Regions from separate parts of the Bradyrhizobium sp. HKCCYLRH2060 genome, predicted to be linked through region 1. Evidence: predicted binding sites of a transcription regulator. Region 1 holds the regulator's gene; each other region holds the start of a gene.
The links. Region 1 encodes PhoB, which activates phosphate uptake and scavenging genes when phosphate is short. Its sites were predicted from a motif close to TGTCATNNANCTGTCAT; they were not measured.
Positions count from the first base shown of each region.

Region 2: ACQR10_RS09840 (UDP-2,3-diacylglucosamine diphosphatase) is a predicted target of PhoB. The motif match lies at 2,696-2,712, and genes of this name have one in related genera.
Region 3: phnF (phosphonate metabolism transcriptional regulator PhnF) is a predicted target of PhoB. The motif match lies at 2,835-2,851, and genes of this name have one in related genera.

Region 1 covers NZ_JBNPUK010000012.1:58,870-65,378, reverse strand. Annotated here, with positions in the region: gene ACQR10_RS22595 (HoxN/HupN/NixA family nickel/cobalt transporter) at 1-291, opposite strand, end outside; gene ACQR10_RS22590 (trypsin-like serine protease) at 460-1,776, opposite strand; gene phoB (phosphate regulon transcriptional regulator PhoB) at 1,924-2,631, opposite strand; gene phoU (phosphate signaling complex protein PhoU) at 2,648-3,364, opposite strand; gene pstB (phosphate ABC transporter ATP-binding protein PstB) at 3,395-4,219, opposite strand; gene pstA (phosphate ABC transporter permease PstA) at 4,216-5,097, opposite strand; gene pstC (phosphate ABC transporter permease subunit PstC) at 5,101-6,099, opposite strand; gene pstS (phosphate ABC transporter substrate-binding protein PstS) at 6,197-6,509, opposite strand, start outside.
Region 2 covers NZ_JBNPUK010000003.1:459,871-466,379, reverse strand. Annotated here, with positions in the region: gene ACQR10_RS09850 (caspase family protein) at 1-812, shown strand, start outside; gene ACQR10_RS09845 (threonine ammonia-lyase) at 823-1,812, opposite strand; gene ACQR10_RS09840 (UDP-2,3-diacylglucosamine diphosphatase) at 1,860-2,672, opposite strand; gene pyk (pyruvate kinase) at 2,865-4,283, opposite strand; gene ACQR10_RS09830 (tartrate dehydrogenase) at 4,455-5,528, opposite strand; gene glgX (glycogen debranching protein GlgX) at 5,625-6,509, opposite strand, start outside.
Region 3 covers NZ_JBNPUK010000003.1:154,032-160,540, forward strand. Annotated here, with positions in the region: gene ACQR10_RS08435 (ABC transporter permease) at 1-136, shown strand, start outside; gene ACQR10_RS08440 (ABC transporter ATP-binding protein) at 142-1,194, shown strand; gene ACQR10_RS08445 (phosphodiesterase) at 1,202-2,041, shown strand; gene phnF (phosphonate metabolism transcriptional regulator PhnF) at 2,072-2,797, opposite strand; gene phnG (phosphonate C-P lyase system protein PhnG) at 2,916-3,371, shown strand; gene phnH (phosphonate C-P lyase system protein PhnH) at 3,371-3,982, shown strand; gene ACQR10_RS08465 (carbon-phosphorus lyase complex subunit PhnI) at 3,986-5,089, shown strand; gene ACQR10_RS08470 (alpha-D-ribose 1-methylphosphonate 5-phosphate C-P-lyase PhnJ) at 5,086-5,970, shown strand; gene phnK (phosphonate C-P lyase system protein PhnK) at 5,963-6,509, shown strand, end outside.

The DNA.
Region 1 (6,509 bases):
AAAATAGAGGCCGGCGGCGCGCGGGGCGCGACCGTCCTGCACGAGCTTCCGCACCACATTGTCGATCGCCGCGATGTGGTCCGCATCGACGGCATGGCGCAGTCCGAGCAGCCAGGCCAGCATCGCGGTGCCGACGATGGCGGGCCGGTCGGCGTAGAGCGCGAATGCCCAGGCCCAGGCCACCGCATTGGCCGCGACCAGCCCAGCGACGAGCGCAACGGTCCTGCCGGGCTGCGACCGCCACCACAGCAGCCGCGGGGCACGAGGATGATCAATTGGAACAATCGTCATACTCGAACTATAGCAAGAGCCAGGCCAGTTCGGTAAAGCCCCGCTGCAGGCGAAAGCTACAGGAAAAAATCGGCTGCACTTGCCGGATCGCCCGCTCGCTTGGCAACCCGCTATCCAGTCGCGCACAGATCGTGACCAGCGGCGGGACCTCTCTCGTCCCCTCCCCCTTCACCGCGCCGAGGCACTCTGCGCCGCAATCTCGCGCCGCACGACCGCCTCGAACTGGCTTGAGGGCGCGGCGAACATCAGCCGGGTCTCCTCGTGGAACGCCGAGAAGATGCCGACCACGGCCGGCGTGCCGCCGACCTCGGCCAGGATCGGCGAGCCCGAATAGCCGAAATTGGCGAGGCAATGCACCGTCAGCAGACGGGCATCGCTGGTCATGCCGGCGCTGCAATTGCGCTGGCCGGTCGGCGAATAGCGCCGCTCCTGGCCGTAGCCGATCTCGGAAATGGCGCCAGCCTTGGTCGCAGCCTGCAGTTCCTCGCGCGTCAGCGCCTTGACCGCGACCGGCTTCGACGGCAGCGCATCCTTCAGCACGATCAGCGCCCAATCGGCGGGCGAGCGGTCGAGCGACCATCTGTCGTGCCGGGTCGGGACGAAGTCCGGCGCCACGATCAGCTTGTCGGCGACCGACGATGCCGCCGGCGTGCCCCTGTTCATGCCGGCCAGGAAGCGGACGTTGCCGGGGCTGACCTGCGCGACGCCGTTGAACACGCAATGCGCCGCGGTGAGCACGACGCGCGGCGCGACCAGCGTGCCGGTGCACCAGCCGCCGGTCGAGTATTGCGCGACGGTGACGACGCCGATCGACGACGCCGGCCACGAGGTGGGATCGACGACCTCGCCGATGTGGCGGTCGAGCCCGAGCAGTTGCTCCGGACGCGGAGTGGCGATGCCGGCCTCCGCCGATTCCGGCTTTGGCCGCCAGGCCGCAATGGCGCTCTGGGCCTGGACGCGCTGCGGCTCCGTCAGCTTGACCCTCTGCACGTCGCGGCCGGCCGATCGCACGCCGCTGCGACCCGCCATCACCAGCCAGGCGTAGCCCTGCACGACGTCCTGCTTCACGCCGCGACCGTCGAGCAGCATCAGGCCCAGCATGTATTGCGACTGGGCGAAGCCCTGCGCTGCCGCGCGGCTGAACCAGCGGCCGGCTTCGCCATAATTGCTCGCGACACCTTCGCCGTTGACATAGGCGATGCCGAGATAATGCTGGGCGACGGCGAGGCCCTGATCGGCGGCCTTGCGATACCACGCCAGCGCCTCGGCGGGGTTGCGCGGTTGGCCCCAGCCGAAGGCCTCCATGAAGCCGACGTCGAACTGCGCCCGCGCATCGCCCTTGGCGGCCAGCGGCAGCAGGCGGCGCATCGCCGCGGCGTGTTGTCCGTTTCCCGCCGCGGCGACCGCGTCTTCGAGCTCGGCGGCCGCGGCGCCCGCCGCGCTGCCGAGCAGGACGGCTAGAGATATGATGATGATCTTGATCAAGGGCGTCCGCTGGGACCGAAACATCGTCAGGGGCCGCCGAGCTGACATGATCAAGACGGCGGCGGCGTGGCGGAAAGCGGACCACGATCTCCTCAATCGGGCCCCCTCGCGCCTCACACCTGCTTCATCCTCACGCCCGATCGCCCCTTACACCTGCTCGCTCTTGGCGAAGCGATCATCGAGCGCATAGCCGGCGCCGCGCACGGTGCGGATCGGGTCCTGCTCGCGGCCCGGATTGAGCAGCTTGCGCAGGCGGCCGATATGGACGTCGACCGTGCGCTCGTCGATATAGATGTCGCGGCCCCAGACGCTGTCGAGCAGCTGCTCACGGCTGAACACGCGGCCGGGATGCTCCAGGAAAAACTCGAGCAGGCGGTATTCGGTCGGGCCGAGATCGATCGGCCGTCCCGAGCGCGCCACGCGGCGCTTCTCGCGGTCGAGCTCGATGTCGCCATAGGACAGCACGGTCGCCAGCCGCTCCGGGCTCGCCCGCCGCAGCAGGCCCTTCACGCGCGCCAGCAGCTCCGGCACCGAGAACGGCTTGACGATGTAGTCGTCGGCGCCGGTCGCGAGGCCGCGCACGCGCTCGCTCTCCTCGCCGCGCGCGGTGAGCATGATGATCGGCAATTGCCGGGTCTCGGACCGCGCCCGCAGGCGGCGGCACAGCTCGATGCCGGACAGGCCCGGCAGCATCCAGTCGAGCACGACGAGATCGGGAACGCGCTCCTTCAGCCGTGTGTCGGCCTCGTCTCCGCGCGCCACCGTCTCGACCTCGTAGCCTTCGGCCTCGAGGTTGTAGCGCAGGAGCGTCGTCAGCGCCTCCTCGTCCTCCACCACCAGAATTCGGGCGCCCATGTCAGAACCGTCTCTCTCAGTTGCCGGGGATCGTCGATGCGAAGCTCGTCATGTCGCCCTTCGGGCGCTTGTCCATGATCTGCTGGCCTTCGATCATATAGAAGACGGTCTCCGCGATGTTGGTCGCGTGATCGCCGATGCGCTCGATGTTCTTGGCGCAGAACATCAGATGGATGCAGAACGAGATGTTGCGCGGATCCTCCATCATGTAGGTCAGGAGTTCGCGGAACAGCGAGGTGCAGATGGCGTCGACCTCCTCGTCGCCCTTCCACACCGTCATCGCCGCCGGCAGGTCGTGCGCGGCATAGGCGTCCAGCACCGTCTTGACCTGCGACTGCACCAGGTCGGTCATGTGCTCGAGCCCGCGGATCAGCTTGAGCGGATGGAAGTCGCTCTCCAGCGCCGCGACGCGCTTGCCGATGTTCTTGGCGAGATCGCCGATGCGCTCCAGATCGGTGGCGACCCGCATCGCACCGACGATCTCGCGCAGGTCGACCGCCATCGGCTGTCGCCGGGCGATGGTAAGAACGGCGCGCTCCTCGATGATGCGCTGCAGCTTGTCGACCTCGGCGTCGGTGGCGACCACCTTCTGGCCGAGTGCGATGTCGCGCCGCACCAGCGCATCGACGGAATCGACGATCAGCCGCTCGGCGAGGCCGCCCATTTCCGACACCAGCCGGGTGAGATCCTGCAGATCGCTGTCGAACGCCTTGGCGGTATGTTCACTGGCCATGATGATCTCCTGAAGTCAATGTCGTCGGCGTCAGCCGAACCGGCCGGTGATGTAATCCTGGGTCCGCCGATCGCTCGGCGAGGTGAAGATCTTGCTGGTGTCGTCGAACTCGATCAGCTCGCCGAGATACATGAAGGCGGTCTTGTCGGAGACGCGCGCCGCCTGCTGCATGTTATGCGTCACGATGGCGATCGTATAGTTTTCGGCGAGCTCCTGGATCAGCTCCTCGACCTTGGCGGTCGAGATCGGATCGAGCGCCGAGCACGGCTCGTCGAACAGGATCACCTCCGGCCGGACCGCCACGGTGCGCGCGATGCACAGCCGCTGCTGCTGGCCGCCTGACAGCGACAGGCCCGAAGCGTTGAGCTTGTCCTTGACCTCGTTCCACAACGCGCCGCCGCGCAGTGCCTTCTCGACCCGGTCGTCCATCTCCGACTTGGAGATCTTCTCATACAGCCGGATGCCGAAGGCGATGTTCTCGTAGATCGTCATCGGGAACGGCGTCGGCTTCTGGAACACCATGCCGACCCGGGCCCGCAGCAGGTTGAGGTCGAGCTTGGGATCGAGGATGTTGGTGTTGTCCAGCATGAGCTGGCCCACGGCGCGCTGGCCCGGGTAGAGATCGTACATCCGGTTGAAGATGCGCAGCAGGGTCGACTTGCCGCAGCCGGACGGGCCGATGAACGCGGTGACGCGGTTGGTCCCCAGCGACAGGTTGATGTTCTTCAGCGCGTGGTGATCGCCGTAATAGAAGTTCAGGTTGCGCGCGGTCACCTTGGCTGGGGCTTCCGGCAAAACCTTGCCGTTCAGCGCGGCGGGATTGGGCTGGCTGACGGATACGGACAGGTCGGTCATTTTGCGTTCCTCTCGGCGCCGAGAATGCGTGCACTGACATTCAGGGCGAGCACGGCCAGAGTGATCAGAAGGGCTCCGCTCCAGGCCAGCTGCTTCCAATAGGCATAGGGGCTCTGGACGAAGTTGTTGATGGTGACGGGCAGGTTGGCCATCGTCTTGGAGAGGTTGAGGCTCCAGAACTGGTTCGACAGCGCAGTGAACAGCAAGGGCGCGGTCTCGCCGGCGACGCGGGCGGTGGCCAGCAGCACGCCGGTGATCAGGCCCGAGCGCGCCGCGCGATAGGCGATGCGCCGGATCACCAGCGATCGCGGCAGGCCGAGCGCCGAGGCCGCCTCGCGCAGCGGGTTGGGCACCAGCAGCAGCATGTCCTCGGTGGTGCGCAGCACCACGGGGATGACGATGACCGCCAGCGCCAGCGAGCCCGCAAGCGCCGAGAAGCCGCCCATCGGCACCACCACCGCGCCGTAGATGAACAGGCCGATGATGATCGAGGGCGCCGACAGCAGGATGTCGTTGATGAAGCGGATCACCGAGGTCAGGCGGTCGTTGCGGCCGTACTCGGCCAGATAGGTGCCGGCGAACAGGCCGAGCGGCGCGCCGATGCCGACGCCGATGACCGTCATGATCAGAGAGCCGACGATGGCATTGCGCAGTCCGCCTTCGCTCGAGCCCGGCGGCGGGGTGTCGGCGGAAAACACTTGCAGGCTGAGGCCGGCGAGGCCGTTATAGAACAGCGTGAACAGGATCAGCGCCAGCCAGGTGACGCCGAACAGCGCGGCGGCGACGCAGAGGCCGCGGATCACGATGTCCCTGCGGCGTCGGCGCGCATAGATCGGATTGACCGGCGTATCGGCGGTGAGCGAATCTGCGCTGGACATGGCTTATTTTCCCGCCTTTGCTTGGAGCCGCATGAGCATCAGGCGCGCGCTCGCCAGCACGAAGAAGGTGAGCACGAAGAGCAGCAGGCCGAGTAGGATCAGGCTCGACTGGTGCAGGCCGTCGCTCTCCTGGAACTCAGAGGCAATGGCGGCCGAGATCGTGGTGCCCGGCGCGAAGATCGACGATGAGATCCGGAACGAGTTGCCGATGATGAAGGTCACCGCCATCGTTTCGCCGAGCGCACGACCCAGCGCCAGCATGACGCCGCCGATGACGCCGACACGGGTGTAGGGAATGACGACGCTGCGCACGACCTCCCAGGTGGTGCAGCCGACCCCGTAGGCCGCTTCCTTCAGCACCGGCGGGACGGTCTTGAACACGTCGACCGAGATCGAGGTGATGAAGGGCAGCACCATGATCGCCAGGATCAGCGAGGCGTTGAACAGACTGAGATAGGACGGCGGACCGGCGAAGATGTCCTGCAGCACCGGGATGCCGGAGCAGAGATTGATCATGAACGGCTGGAACGTGTAGGCCAGGAACGGGCCCAGAACGAAGAAGCCCCACATGCCGTAGATGATCGAGGGAATGCCGGCGAGCAGCTCGATCGCAATGCCGATCGGACGGCGCAGCCATTGCGGGCACAGCTCGGTGAGGAAGATCGCAATGCCGAGACCCACCGGAATCGCGATCAGCATCGCGATGAAGGACGTGACCAGGGTGCCGTAGATCGGGCCGAGCGCCCCGAGCACCGGCGGATCGGCCGACGGCGCCCAGCGCCGCGTCCACAGGAATTCGAAGCCGTAGGCCTTCATCGCCGGCCAGGCGCCGATGATGAGAGAGATGATGATGCCGCCGAGGATCAACAGGACCGAGATCGCGGCGAGCCGGGTGATCCAGTAAAAGGTGACGTCGCCAAGCTTGAAGGCACTGAGCGCGCGCGCCCGGTCGTAGGGCCCGGCAGCAGCCGCGATGTCGCCGACTTCGGTCTGAACCGCCATCTCTGCCAATTCCGCCCCCTGTTCCTTGGACACGCCTCAACCCCGGTAGCACCCCTCCCCCGGCGGCCGGGAGAGGGGAATTTTCGATACGTCCAGCTCAGCTCTTGATGTCGGCAGACCAGGTCTTCTCGATCAGCTTCACGACGCTGTCGGGCATCGGGATGTAGTCGAGCTCCTCGGCCATCTTGCCACCCTTCTCGAACGACCACTTGAAGAACTTGATCGCCTCGGCGGACGCGGCCTTGTCGGTCGGCTCCTTGTGCATCAGGATGAAGGTCGCGGCCGTCATCGGCCAGGACTTGTCGCCGGGCTGGTTGGCGAGGATCACGTAGTAGCCGGGGGCCTTGGTCCAATCGGCATTCGCGGCGGCGGCCTGGAAGGCCTCGACGGTCGGCTGCACGGTCTTGCCG
Region 2 (6,509 bases), on a different contig from region 1:
GCCCTGCCGAGAATGCGCCGGTGATCCAGATGGCGGCCAACCTGCCCAGCCGGTCCGTGCGGCAGGCCTATGACTACGTGCTGTCGGAGAACCGTCCGCAATATTATCGCGAGTTCATCGCGATGTATCCGCGCGATCCGCTCGCCGACCGCATCCGCGCCCTGCTCGCCGGCCTCGTGCAGGCCGCGGCGTGGCACGAGGCCGTACTGGCGAATTCGCCGGCCGCCTATCGGAGCTTCCGTGAATCCTATGCCGACAGTCCATATGCGCCGGTCGCGCTGCGGCTGCAGGGACAGCCGCGGCCCATCCCCGTGCTGCAACCGAGCCGCCTCATCATGCCACCGCAACTGGCGCCGATCGCGCGACCGTTCAATCCGGGCGCCCAGATCCCGCAGCCGAAGCTGCCGACCACCACCATGCCGCCGCGCGGGCCGCTGCCGCCCACGGTCGTCACGAAAGGCGATGCCGTCAACAACACAGGCCCCGGCAAGGTCGCTGATCCCAGGCCAATCGCTCAGACCAGGTTACGCGACAGGATCATGCCGCCGGCAAATCCGCCCGTGACTACGAAAATCCAGCGCGACCCACTGAAGCGCAGTCCTGGTCGGCCATTCGACACCCGCGAGGTCCGGCGTCCCTTCCCCGGCAATTCCGGACCGTTCAAGCCGAACATCAACGCGTCGCATCCGTCGATGGCGCGGGGTCAAGGCGGGATGCAGGGCGGCCTGACGCGGGGCGCGCCGCACGTCGCGCAGTCCGGACTGCGGATGGGTGGTGGAGGATCGGCAAGAGGCGGCCTCGGCTTTCGCTGAGGCTTGATCGTCAGGCAATCAGCCGGGCGTAGAGCTCAGCGTCGACATTGCCGCCGGAGAGCACGATCACCACAGTCTTGCCCGCCGCGTCCAGCCGGCCGGCCAGCAATGCCGCGAGCCCGACCGACCCGCCGGGCTCGACCACGAGCTTCAGCTCCCGGAAGGCAAAGCCGACCGCCCGCCCCACCTCCTCATCCGAGGCCTCGACCGCAGCCGACAGAAGTTGGCTGTTGATCGCGAAGGTGATCTCGCCGGGAATCGCCGCCATCAGCGCGTCGCAGATGGTTCGGCCCTTTGCATCGTGGGCCTCGCGGTGGCCGGCCCGCAGCGAGCGCGCATGGTCGTCGAAGCCCTTGGGCTCAGCCACGACCATCCGGGTGCTCGGAAACTGCGCCTTCACCGCGGTCGAGACGCCGGCAAGCAGCCCGCCGCCGGAAGCAGGCACAATCACCAGATCCGGCGACAGGCCGAGCGCAGCAAGGTCGTCGGCGATCTCGCGGCCGACGGTGCCCTGCCCTGCGATGACGAAGGGATCGTCATAGGGCGGCACCACCGTCGAGCCGCGCTTTGCAGCGATGTCGCGCGCGATCGCTTCGCGGTCCTCGCGGTCGCGATCATAGAGCACGACGTCGGCGCCGAACGCCTTGGTGCGCTCGCGCTTGGCCGCCGGCGCATCCGAGGGCATCACGATCGTGGCGTCCATGCCCAGCAATGTGGCGGCATGGGCGACGCCCTGCGCATGATTGCCGGAGGAGAATGCGACGACGCCGTTGCCGCGCGCTGCTTGCGGGATCGACGCCAGCTTGTTGTAGGCGCCGCGGAACTTGAACGAGCCGGTCCGCTGCAGCACCTCCGGCTTCACGAAAACGTTCGCTTTGAAGCGCTCGCTGAGCACGGGAGCCGGCAGCAGCGGGGTCCGCACGGCCACGGGCGCAAGGACGCGTGCCGCCGCATCGATGTCGGCGGCGGTCACGGGCAGGATCGGGGAATGAGCTGTCATGCCCCGATTTTACCGCGCCCGATTGCCGAGAGGCAAGGGAGCCGGTGTCAGGCGGCGCGGGCGGCCAGCTGCGGAACCGGCGCCGGCTGCCGCTGCGGATCGGTCCAGGTGAGGATCTCGAAGCGGCCGTCCTCGTGCTCGACCAGCGCCGTGCAGCTTTCGACCCAGTCGCCGCAATTCATGTAGCGGATGCCGTCCTGGTCGCGGATGACGGCGCAATGGATGTGGCCGCAGATCACGCCGTCAGCGCCATGCCGGCGCGCCTCGGAGGCCAGTGCCGTCTCGAACGCGCCGATATAGTTCACCGCGTTCTTGACCTTCTGCTTGGCCCATTGCGACAGCGACCAATAGGGCACGCCGAACATGCGGCGGAAGAAGTTGACCAGCCGGTTCATCTGGATCGCAAAATCGTAGGCCTTGTCGCCGAGATGGGCGAGCCAGCGCGCGTTCTGCACGACCAGATCGAAGATGTCGCCGTGAATGACGAGATAGCGTTTGCCGTCGGTGCCGGTGTGCACGATGTTCTCGACGACGTCGATGCCGCCGAAATGCGTGCCGTAGTAGCCGCGCAGGAACTCGTCGTGATTGCCGGGGACGTAAACGACCTTGGCGCCCTTGCGCGCCTTGCGCAGCATCTTCTGCACCAAGTCGTTGTGCGACTGCGGCCAATGCCAGCTCGATTTGAGCGCCCAGCCATCGATGATGTCGCCGACCAGATAGATCGTATCGGCATCATGGTGCCGCAGGAAATCGACCAGGAGATTGGCCTGCGAGCCGCGGGCTCCGAGATGAACGTCCGAGATGAACAACGTCCGAAAGCGCCGAGCCGGGCTTTCTTCACCAGCAGTCTCAAGTCCCATGCGCGCCCACCTAACAGCCCCTGATGACACCGCGATGACGAACGGCCTCACTGGCAGAACCCGTCCTGCCGGACCGCGACCGGACACCGCTCGTTCGACGACTCGCGACGTCCTTCGTCACTGCCCCGCGATACCAGCGCGGTGCGACAATCAGGCGACAGGCGGGCGGCGCGAACAGGGAAAATCGGCCTCCTATCTCGGCATGGTGACGACACGCAGATTGTTGGTGGTGCCGGCCTGCGCGAACGGGATGCCGGCGACGACGACGAGCAGGTCGCCGGCTTCCGCGAACTCCTCCTGCACGGCAAAGAAGGTCGCGCGCTCGACCATTTCCTCGTAGTTCTGCACGTCCTGCGACAGCACGCTGTGCGCGCCCCACAACAGGCACATGCGCCGCGAGGTGTCCTCGTTCGGCGTGATCGCCAGAATCGGCAGGCTCGGCCGCTTGCGCGCAACGCGGGAGGCCGAAGTTCCGCTCGACGTATAGGCCACGATCGCCCTGGCGTGGATCGCCGACGCCAGGTCGGCCGCGGCGGTCGCCACCGCATGCGGTGCGGTCTGCTCCTCGCCCGGCTGCGTCGCCTCGACGATGGAGCGGTACATCTTGTGGCCCTCGGTTGCCTTGATGATGCTGTCCATCATCGCGACCGCCTCGCGCGGGTATTGCCCGCTGGCCGATTCCGCCGACAGCATCACCGCGTCGGCGCCGTCATAGATCGCGGTCGCGACGTCGGAGACCTCGGCGCGGGTCGGCGTCGGCGTCGCGACCATCGAATCCAGCATCTGCGTCGCGACGATCACCGGCTTCACCGCGAGCCGGCAGGCGCGCACCAGCTCCTTCTGCTTGCCCGGCACGTCCTCGTTGGGAATCTCGACGCCGAGATCGCCGCGCGCGACCATGATCGCGTCCGACAGCTGGATGATGTCGTCGATGCGCTCCAGCGCCGCCGGCTTCTCGATCTTGGACATGATGCCGGCGCGGCCATTGATCAGGCCCCTCGCCTCCAGCACGTCGGACGGCTTCTGCACGAACGACAGCGCCACCCAGTCGACGCCGAGGTCGAGCCCAAAGGCAAGATCGGAGCGGTCCTTGGCCGTCAGCGGCGACAGCTCCAGAATCGTGCCCGGCAGATTGACGCCCTTGTGATTGGAGATCGCGCCGCCGACGATCACCTTGGCTTCGATCCAGTCGTCGCCGAGGCCCATGACGCGCACCCGCACGCGGCCGTCATCGATCAGAAGATCGTGACCGGGCGCGACCGCCGCAAAGATCTCCGGATGCGGCAACGGAATCGACGTCTTGTCGCCCTCGGTGCCGTTGAGGACAAACCGAATCGTCTCGCCGGCTTCGACCTGGATCTTCTTGTCGCGTAGCGTGCCGACACGAATCTTCGGACCCTGCAGATCCATCAAGATGCCGATTGGCCGCTGCACCTCCTTCTCGAGGGCGCGGATCGCGGCATGGACCCTGGCGTGATCGGCCTGCGTGCCGTGGCTGAAATTGAGACGAAATGTGTCTACACCGGCGAGGAACAGCGCTTTCAGCACCTCCGGAGAATTGCTCGCGGGACCGACAGTCGCGACGATCTTGGCTCGACGGTGACGACGCATGATGTGTCCTTTCTCCTGAAGCCCAGGCCACTTAAGTCCGTGTCTCGCGTCACTATGACATGCATGTGATTAGCATGCGCGGACGCGGCGGAAGCGCTGGTATACGCCCCGCAGCGTCCATTGCAAGCGCGACGCGGAACACGCCTAGATTGTGCAAGCGAGTAGCACGCCTCAGACGTTGGAGCCGTGGATCGCGTCGATGACGGCGTCGGTCACCTCCCTGGTCGTCGCCTTGCCACCCACATCGGGGGTGAGGATGCCGGCTGCGCAGACCTTCTCGACCGCAGCCATCAGCCTGACGGCCGCGTCCTTTTCGCCGAGGTGCTCGAGCATCTGCGCGCCGGTCCAGAACGTCGCCACCGGATTGGCGATGCCCTTGCCGGTGATGTCGAACGCCGAGCCGTGGATCGGCTCGAACATCGACGGGAAGCGCCGCTCCGGATCGATGTTGCCGGTCGGCGCCACGCCGAGGCTGCCGGCGAGCGCGCCGGCGAGATCGGACAGGATGTCGGCATGCAGGTTGGTCGCGACGATGGTGTCGAGGCTCTTCGGCTGCAGGGTCATGCGCACGGTCATCGCGTCGACCAGCATCTTGTCCCAGGTCACGTCGGGGAATTCCCGCGCCACCTCGGCGGCGATCTCGTCCCACATCACCATGCCGTGGCGCTGCGCATTCGACTTGGTGACGACGGTGAGGAACTTGCGCGGTCGCGACTGCGCCAGCTTGAACGCGTAGCGCATGATTCTGACGACGCCGACGCGGGTGAAGACCGCGACCTCGGTGCCGACCTCCTCCGGCAGGCCGCGATGCGCCCGGCCGCCCATGCCGGCATATTCGCCTTCGGAATTCTCGCGCACGATCACCCAGTCGAGATCGCCGACGCCGACATTGCGCAAGGGCGAGGCCACGCCGGGCAGGATCTTGGTCGGGCGCACATTGGCGTACTGATCGAAGCCCTGGCAGATCGGCAGCCGCAGGCCCCACAGCGTGATGTGATCGGGCACGTCGGGCGCGCCGACCGCGCCGAAATAGATCGCATCGAATTTCTTGAGCTCAGCGAGGCCGTCGGCCGGCATCATCACGCCGTGCTTCTTGTAGTAGTCCGAGCCCCAGTCGAAGGTCTTGACGTTGAAGCTGATGTCGCCCGCGCGCTTGGCGAGTGCCTCGAGCACGCGGACGCCTTCGGAGATGACCTCGGGGCCGATGCCGTCGGCGGGAATGGCGGCGATGGAATGGGTGCGCATTTGAGCTTTTCTTGACCTCTGTCCGGGCGTTTCACCCGGACAGCTTTTGCACGACATCCCGCGAACGACAAGCCGGCGCCGGGCTGTCTCGCCGCCCTACCCCAGCGGCGCCTCCGCGATGTCCAGCAGGGCGCCGAGGCCGTGGCGCAGGCTGCGCATCGGCTGCTGCTCCGAGGACAGGCCGAGGGCCAGCAGCGATCGCCCGGTCACCGCGTAGACGTGGCCAAACGGAAACGACTGCGGCTGTGCATCCGGCTGGTTGGTATCGATCAGCGCCAGCCAGTTGTGCCCCTCCGGAACGGAAGGCAATGTGAAGTTCACGACGTCGTAATGGGCGTTGTAGACCAGCAGCAGGGTCGCATCCGATCCGCGCCGCTTGACGCCGGTCTCCTGGGCGCGGCCGTCGAGCAGCATGCCGAAACAGCGCGCATGATCGTCCGTCCACTGCTCGGTCGTCATCTCCTCGCCGGAGGGATCGAGCCACGTCACATCCTTGACGTCGAGCTCCTCGTTGTGCGAGCCGACCAGGAAGCGGCTGCGATAGAGGATCGGGAAAGCCTTGCGCATCGCGATCAGCTTGCGCGTGAACTCGCGCAACGCCCTGCCCTGCGGCGAGATCCCCATCCAGTCGAGCCAGGTGGTCTCGTTGTCCTGCGCATAGGCGTTGTTGGTGCCGTTCTGGCTATGGCCGAACTCGTCGCCCGCCAGCAGCATCGGCGTGCCGTGCGACAGCAGCATCGTGGCGAGCAGATTGCGCTTCTGCCGCTCGCGCAACGCGGTGATCTCGGGGTCGTCGGTCGGCCCCTCGACGCCGCAATTCCAGGAATGGTTGTTGCTGTGGCCGTCGCGATTGTCCTCGCCATTCGCCTCGTTGTGCTTCTCGTTGTAGGAGACGAGGTCGTTGAGGTTGAAGCCGTCATGGGCGGTGATGAAGTTCACGCTCGCCCAGGGCCTCCGGCCGCGCTTGTTGAACAGGTCGCC
Region 3 (6,509 bases), on a different contig from region 1:
GCCGGTCGGTCTCGCCGACAGCTACGCATCGATGCGGCTCGAGGTCGCATCCGCCTACACGCTGATCTTCTTCGTCATGATCATCCCGCTGCTGGTGGCCATGCAATGGGTCGGCGAGAGAGGAAGCCTGCGGTGAGCACGATGACCCGGCATGGAGCCGCCCTCAAGGTGGAGAATTGCGGCAAGACCTTTGCCGACGGGACGTGCGCGCTCGCGCGCGCCACGCTCGACATCGCGCAGAGCGAGACGCTGGTGCTGCTGGGGCCGTCCGGTTGCGGCAAGACCACGCTGCTGCGGATCGTGGCCGGGCTCGAAACGCCCGATGCGGGCGGGCGCGTGCTGTTCGACGGCAGGGATCTGACGCGACAGCCGATCGAGAAGCGCAATGTCGGCATGGTGTTCCAGTCCTACGCGCTGTTCCCCAACATGACGGTCGCGAACAATATCGGCTACGGGCTCAAGATCCGCCGCGTGGCCAAGCCGGAGCGCGCCGCGCGCGTCGCCGAGCTGGTCGCGCTGACCAATCTGGGCGGTCTTGAAGACCGGCGCATCGATCAGCTCTCGGGCGGTCAGCGTCAGCGCGTCGCGCTGGCGCGCGCAGTCGCCATCCGCCCGAGCGTGCTGCTGCTCGACGAGCCGCTCACCGCACTCGATGCCGCCTTGCGGCAGCGCCTGCGCGGCGAGCTCAACGGCCTGTTGCGCACGCTCGGCATCACGGCGATCTACGTCACGCATGATCAGGCTGAAGCCATGGAGCTCGGCGACCGCATCGTCGTGATGCGCAAGGGCGCGATCGCCCAGATCGGGACGCCGCAAGAGGTCTATTTTGCGCCGGCCGATCGTTTCGTCGCGGAGTTCGTCGGCGCGGCCAACATCATCGAGGCGCCGCTCGACGGCGGCCAGCTCGTTCTGCCGGGAGGCCGGCAGCCGATCGCCGATCCCGGTCCACGCAACCTGGCGGTGGCGATGGTTCGGCCGGAAACGATCGCGATCGTCGACGCCGCGGCATCGAGTCTGACCGGCGTCGTCGACAGCGTCCGCTTTGCCGGCGACCGGCAGCGGATCGTTGTCCGCGATGCCGCCTCGATCGCACTGACCGTGGACGCGCCGAATACGATCAGGGTCGCTGCGGGCGAGCGGATCGGCCTGCGGATTGCGCCCGAGTCCATTCGTCTGCTGCCGGAGAAGGGTTGATCAGCCGATGACCAAGAGCCCCGTCACCATTGCCCAGATCTCCGACCTGCACATCAAGGCGCCCGGCCGGCTCGCCTACCGCCGCGTCGATACGGCGCGTGCGCTGGCCCGTTGCATCATGGAGCTCAACCGGTTCGCGCCGAAGCTCGATCTGGTGGTGATCTCGGGCGATCTCGCCGATACGCCGTCGCCGGCCGAGTACGATCATCTGAAAGATCTTCTTGCCGGCCTCGAGATTCCATTCGCCGCCGTACCAGGCAATCACGATTCCCGCGAACTGATGCGCGCGGCGTTTCCCGGCGCTGCTCATGAGCAGTCGGCGCCACTGAACCAGCATGTGGAACTGGCCGGTCTCGATCTGCTTCTGCTCGATTCCAGCGTGCCCGGCCATCCGCATGGCGAATTGGACGAGGCGAGTCTACAATGGCTCGATGCCAGGCTGTCCACCTCCAGCGAAAGGCCGGCCCTGCTGTTCCTGCACCACCCGCCATTCACCACCGGCATCTGGCACATGGACCGGCAGAACCTGCGCAATGCCGACGATCTCGCGGCGATCCTCGCGCGCCATCCGCGGGTGCAACTGATCGGATGCGGTCACGTTCATCGCGCGACGCTGACCCGGTTTGCGGGCATTCCCTGCACGATCTGTCCAGCGCCGAACCATGCCGTCGCGCTCGATCTGGCCGAGCTGCGCCCGCCATCCTTCCGGGTCGAGCCGCCGGCCTTTCACCTTCATGCCTGGTTTCCAGGACCGGGCTTCGGAACGGTCGTCACCCATCAGGTGTCGATCGGCGATTTCGACGGGCCGCATCCGTTCTTCAATCAGGACGGCTCGCTCATCGACTGAGCGCGCACGGGGGAGTAGCGGACGTCTGGTCTAGCTCTCCACCTCGAACGTCACGCGCTCCGCGGCGAAACGCGAGCGCTTGCTGACGAGCGGCGTCCCGTCGGCATCGACATCGGTGCTGTCGACCACCAGCACCGGACGGCCAAGCGCGAGGTCGAGCCGCGCGGCGTCGCTCGCGTCGGCGATCGCCGCCGTGATCCTGGTCGCGCCGCGGCGATAGTCGCGAATGCCGTAATGGGCGAGCAAGGCGGTCATCGAGCGCACCGACGCGAAGATGTGGCCGGCCTCGGGGAAATGCTCGGCCGACAGCCAGGATGTGCTCACGCAGATCGGCGTCTTGTCGGCGAGACGCAGCGCCTCGATCCGCACCAATGGTGCGCCCGTCTTCAATCGCAGCTCGCGCGCGAGCTCGCGCGTCGCGGGCTCTTCGGACGCTGCGATCAGCTGTCCACGCGGCTCGCGCCCGCCGGCCCCCACGATCTCGGAGAACCTGGTGCGCGATCTCAGAGGATATGACAGACGAGGCGCTTCGACATAGGTGCCGCTGCCGCGCTCGGCGCGCACGAGGCCGCGCTCCGCCAAGGTCGCGAGCGCGCGACGCACCGTATGACGGTTGACGCGATAGGTTTCGGCGATTTCGGTCTCGCCGGGCAGGCGCGTTCCGGCCGCGAAGCGGCCGTCGGCGATGTCGCGCTCGATGCCGTCGGCCACCCGCCGCCACAGCGCCACGCCCGAGTCGGCGCCTTGCATGCTCATCCACGGCTCTCCGCTGTCCGGCCTGAAATCACGCCCATGTCATCAAACAGTCATGGCGCTTCGCTACGAAGTTGTCTATTAACATAGACAACTTCGAGACGGCAAGATCGGGATGACGATGGACGGCGAGACCACGATTCAGGACCGGCGCAGGGCGGCGATGCGGGTATTGGCGCATGCCTCGCATGCGGACATCCGCGCCAGGCTGAACGACCTCGCGGTGCCTGAGTATCGCGATCTTCGTCCGGCGGAGAATGGCCTGGTGATGCTGCGGGGACGGATCGGCGGCGACGGTGCGCCGTTCAATGTCGGCGAGGCGACGGTGTCGCGCGCCGCGGTGCGGCTCGAGAGCGGCGAGGTCGGGTTCGGCTATGTGCTGGGACGCGACGCCGGCAAGGCGCGCCTGATCGCGCTGTGTGACGCGATGATCCAGTCATCAAGCCATGTGCGATCGATCGAGACGCAGGTGGTCGCACCGCTGCAGGCGCAGATGCGTGCATCGCGGGCCCACCGCGCGGAGCAGGCTGCGGCCACGCGTGTCGATTTCTATACGATGGTGCGAGGAGAAGGCTGATGGGTGCCGCCGCTTCCGATCTGCAGCCCGGCTTCGCCGACAATGTGCTGTCCGCGCAATCCACCTTCCGTATCGTCATGGAGGCCATGGCGCGTCCGGGAAGTCTGCGACAGGTCGAGGGCAATGTCGGCCGGCCGTCGTCGTTGATGCCAGGTGCCGCCGCGATCGCGTTGACCCTCTTCGATCACGATACGCCGATCTGGCTTGATGCGCCGCTCGCCGGCACGTCCGAGGTCGGCGCCTGGCTCAAGTTTCACACGGGGGCGCCGATCGTCGCCGATGCCGCGCTTGCCTGCTTTGCGGTGGCGGCAGACCCGGACGCGCTTCCCGATCTGACTTCATTCGCGCTCGGCAGTGCCGAATATCCCGATCGCTCGACGACGCTGGTCCTGCAGGTGCCGAGCTTGTCCAGAGGTCCGGCGTTCGAGCTGCGTGGTCCGGGCATCGACGGGACGACATCGTTCCGTGCGACGGTCGCGCCGACTGACCTGTTCGAGCGGCTGTCGATCAATGAGAGGCTGTTTCCGCGTGGTGTCGACGTCGTGCTGGTCGATGGCTCGTCCATCGTCGCCATCCCGCGAACGACCCGGCTCGTTTCCGCAGGAGAGTGAGGCATGTATGTCGCCGTCAAGGGTGGCGAGCGCGCCATCGAGAACGCGCACCGGCTGCTGGCGCATGAGCGCCGGGGTGATCGCGATGTGCCGGAGCTGTCGCTGGCGCAGGTCTCCGAGCAGTTGGGGCTCGCCGTCGATCGCGTGATGAGCGAAGGCTCGCTGTACGATCGCGAGCTCGCGGCGCTGGCGATCAAGCAGGCGCGCGGTGATCTGATCGAGGCGATCTTTCTGGTGCGCGCCTTTCGCGCAACGCTGCCGCGCTTCGGCGCGAGCGAGCCGGTCGATACCGGCGCAATGCGGGTGCAGCGGCGTGTCTCGTCGACCTTCAAGGACATTCCCGGCGGCCAGGTGCTCGGGCCGACCTTCGACTATACGCATCGGCTGCTCGATCCGCAGTTGGCGGCCGGCGTCGAGCCGGAGCTGCCGGCCCGCGCCGAGGCGCCGAATGCGCCGACGCCGCGTGTCACCGACATTCTCGGTCAGGACGGGCTGATCGAGCCGTCGCCGCAGGCGGAGGCCGGCGCGCCGGTCGGCGATCTCACCCGTGATCCCCTGAGCTTTCCCGCCGATCGCGATCTGCGGCTGCAGAACCTGGCGCGTGGCGATGAGGGCTTTCTGCTCGCGCTCGGCTACTCGACCCAGCGCGGCTATGGCCGCAACCATCCCTTCGCCGGCGAAATCCGCTTCGGGGACGTCGAGGTCGAGTTCGTGGCCGAGGAGGTCGGCTTCGCGGTGCCGCTCGGATCGGTCGAGCTGACCGAATGTCAGATGGTGAACCAGTTCAAGGGCTCGGCGACCGAGCCGCCGTGCTTCACCCGCGGTTATGGCCTCGCCTTCGGGCAGAGCGAGCGCAAGACGATGTCGATGGCCCTGGTCGACCGTGCCCTGCGCGCGCGCGAGCTCGGCGAGGACATGGTTGCACCGGCGCAGGATGAGGAGTTCGTGATGTCGCACTCCGACAATGTGCAGGCGACCGGGTTCGTCGAGCATCTGAAGCTGCCGCATTATGTCGACTTCCAGTCCGAGCTCGGCCTGCTGCGCAAGCTGCGCCGGGAGTTCGCCGAGGCCAATGCCGCTCCCGAATTGAAGGAAGCTGCGGAATGAACGCACCGGCCTACAACTTCGCCTATCTCGACGAGCAGACCAAGCGGATGATCCGCCGCGCCATCCTGAAGGCGATCGCGATTCCCGGCTATCAGGTGCCGTTCGCGAGCCGCGAGATGCCGATGCCCTATGGCTGGGGCACCGGCGGCGTGCAGGTCACCGCTGCCATTCTCGGTCCGGGCGACGTGCTCAAGGTCATCGACCAGGGCTCGGACGATACGACCAATGCGATCTCGATCCGCAAGTTCTTCGCCAAGACCGCGGGTGTCGCCACCACGACCTCGACGGAAGCGGCGAGCGTCATCCAGACCCGGCATCGCATTCCCGAGGCGCCGCTTCACGAGGGACAGGTGCTGGTCTATCAGGTGCCGATCCCCGAGCCGCTGCGCTTTCTCGAGCCGCGCGAGACCGAGACCCGCCGCATGCATGCGCTGGCCGAGTATGGCCTGATGCACGTCAAGCTCTATGAGGACATCGCGCGTTTCGGTCACATCGCGACCTCCTACGCCTATCCAGTCAAGGTCAATGCGCGCTACGTGATGGATCCGTCGCCGACGCCGAAGTTCGACAATCCCAAGATGGACAATTGCCCGGCGCTGCAATTGTTCGGCGCGGGACGCGAGAAGCGAATCTATGCCATTCCGCCCTATACGTCGGTCGTCTCGCTGGATTTCGAGGACCATCCGTTCACGCGCTACAAGTTCGACGCGCCCTGCGCGCTGTGCGGCGCGGAGGAGTCCTACCTGGACGAGATCGTGACCGACGACAAGGGCAGCCGCATGTTCGTCTGCTCCGACACCGACTACTGCGAGGGCCGCCAGGCATCCGGACATCGTGGCGCGCAGAGCGTCCCCCCGCACAAGGAGAGCGCCCATGGCTGAGATGATCAGCGCATCCGATCAGCCGCTGCTCGTCGCGGAAGGGCTTGCGAAGAGCTACGGCCGGCTGGCAGCCTGCCGCGATGTCTCCTTCGTGCTCTATCCCGGCGAGGTGCTCGCCATCGTCGGCGAGTCCGGCTCGGGCAAATCGACACTCTTGCAGATGCTGTCGGCGCAAATGGCGCCGACGTTGGGCCGCGTGTCCTACCGCATGCGCGACGGCGTGCTGCGCGATCTTGCCGGGCTTGGCGAGGCGGAGCGCCGCTTTCTGTTCCGAACCGATTGGGGCTATGTCCATCAGGACCCGGCGCAGGGCCTGCGCATGGCGGTCTCCGCCGGCGCCAATGTCGGTGAGCGGCTGATGGCGGTCGGCTGGAACAACTATGGCCGGATCAGGCAGACGGCTTCGTCCTGGCTCGATCGCGTGGAGATCGATGTCGCCCGCATCGACGATGCGCCGCGGACCTATTCCGGCGGCATGCGGCAGCGGCTGCAGATCGCGCGCAATCTGGTGACCGAGCCCCGGCTGGTGTTCATGGACG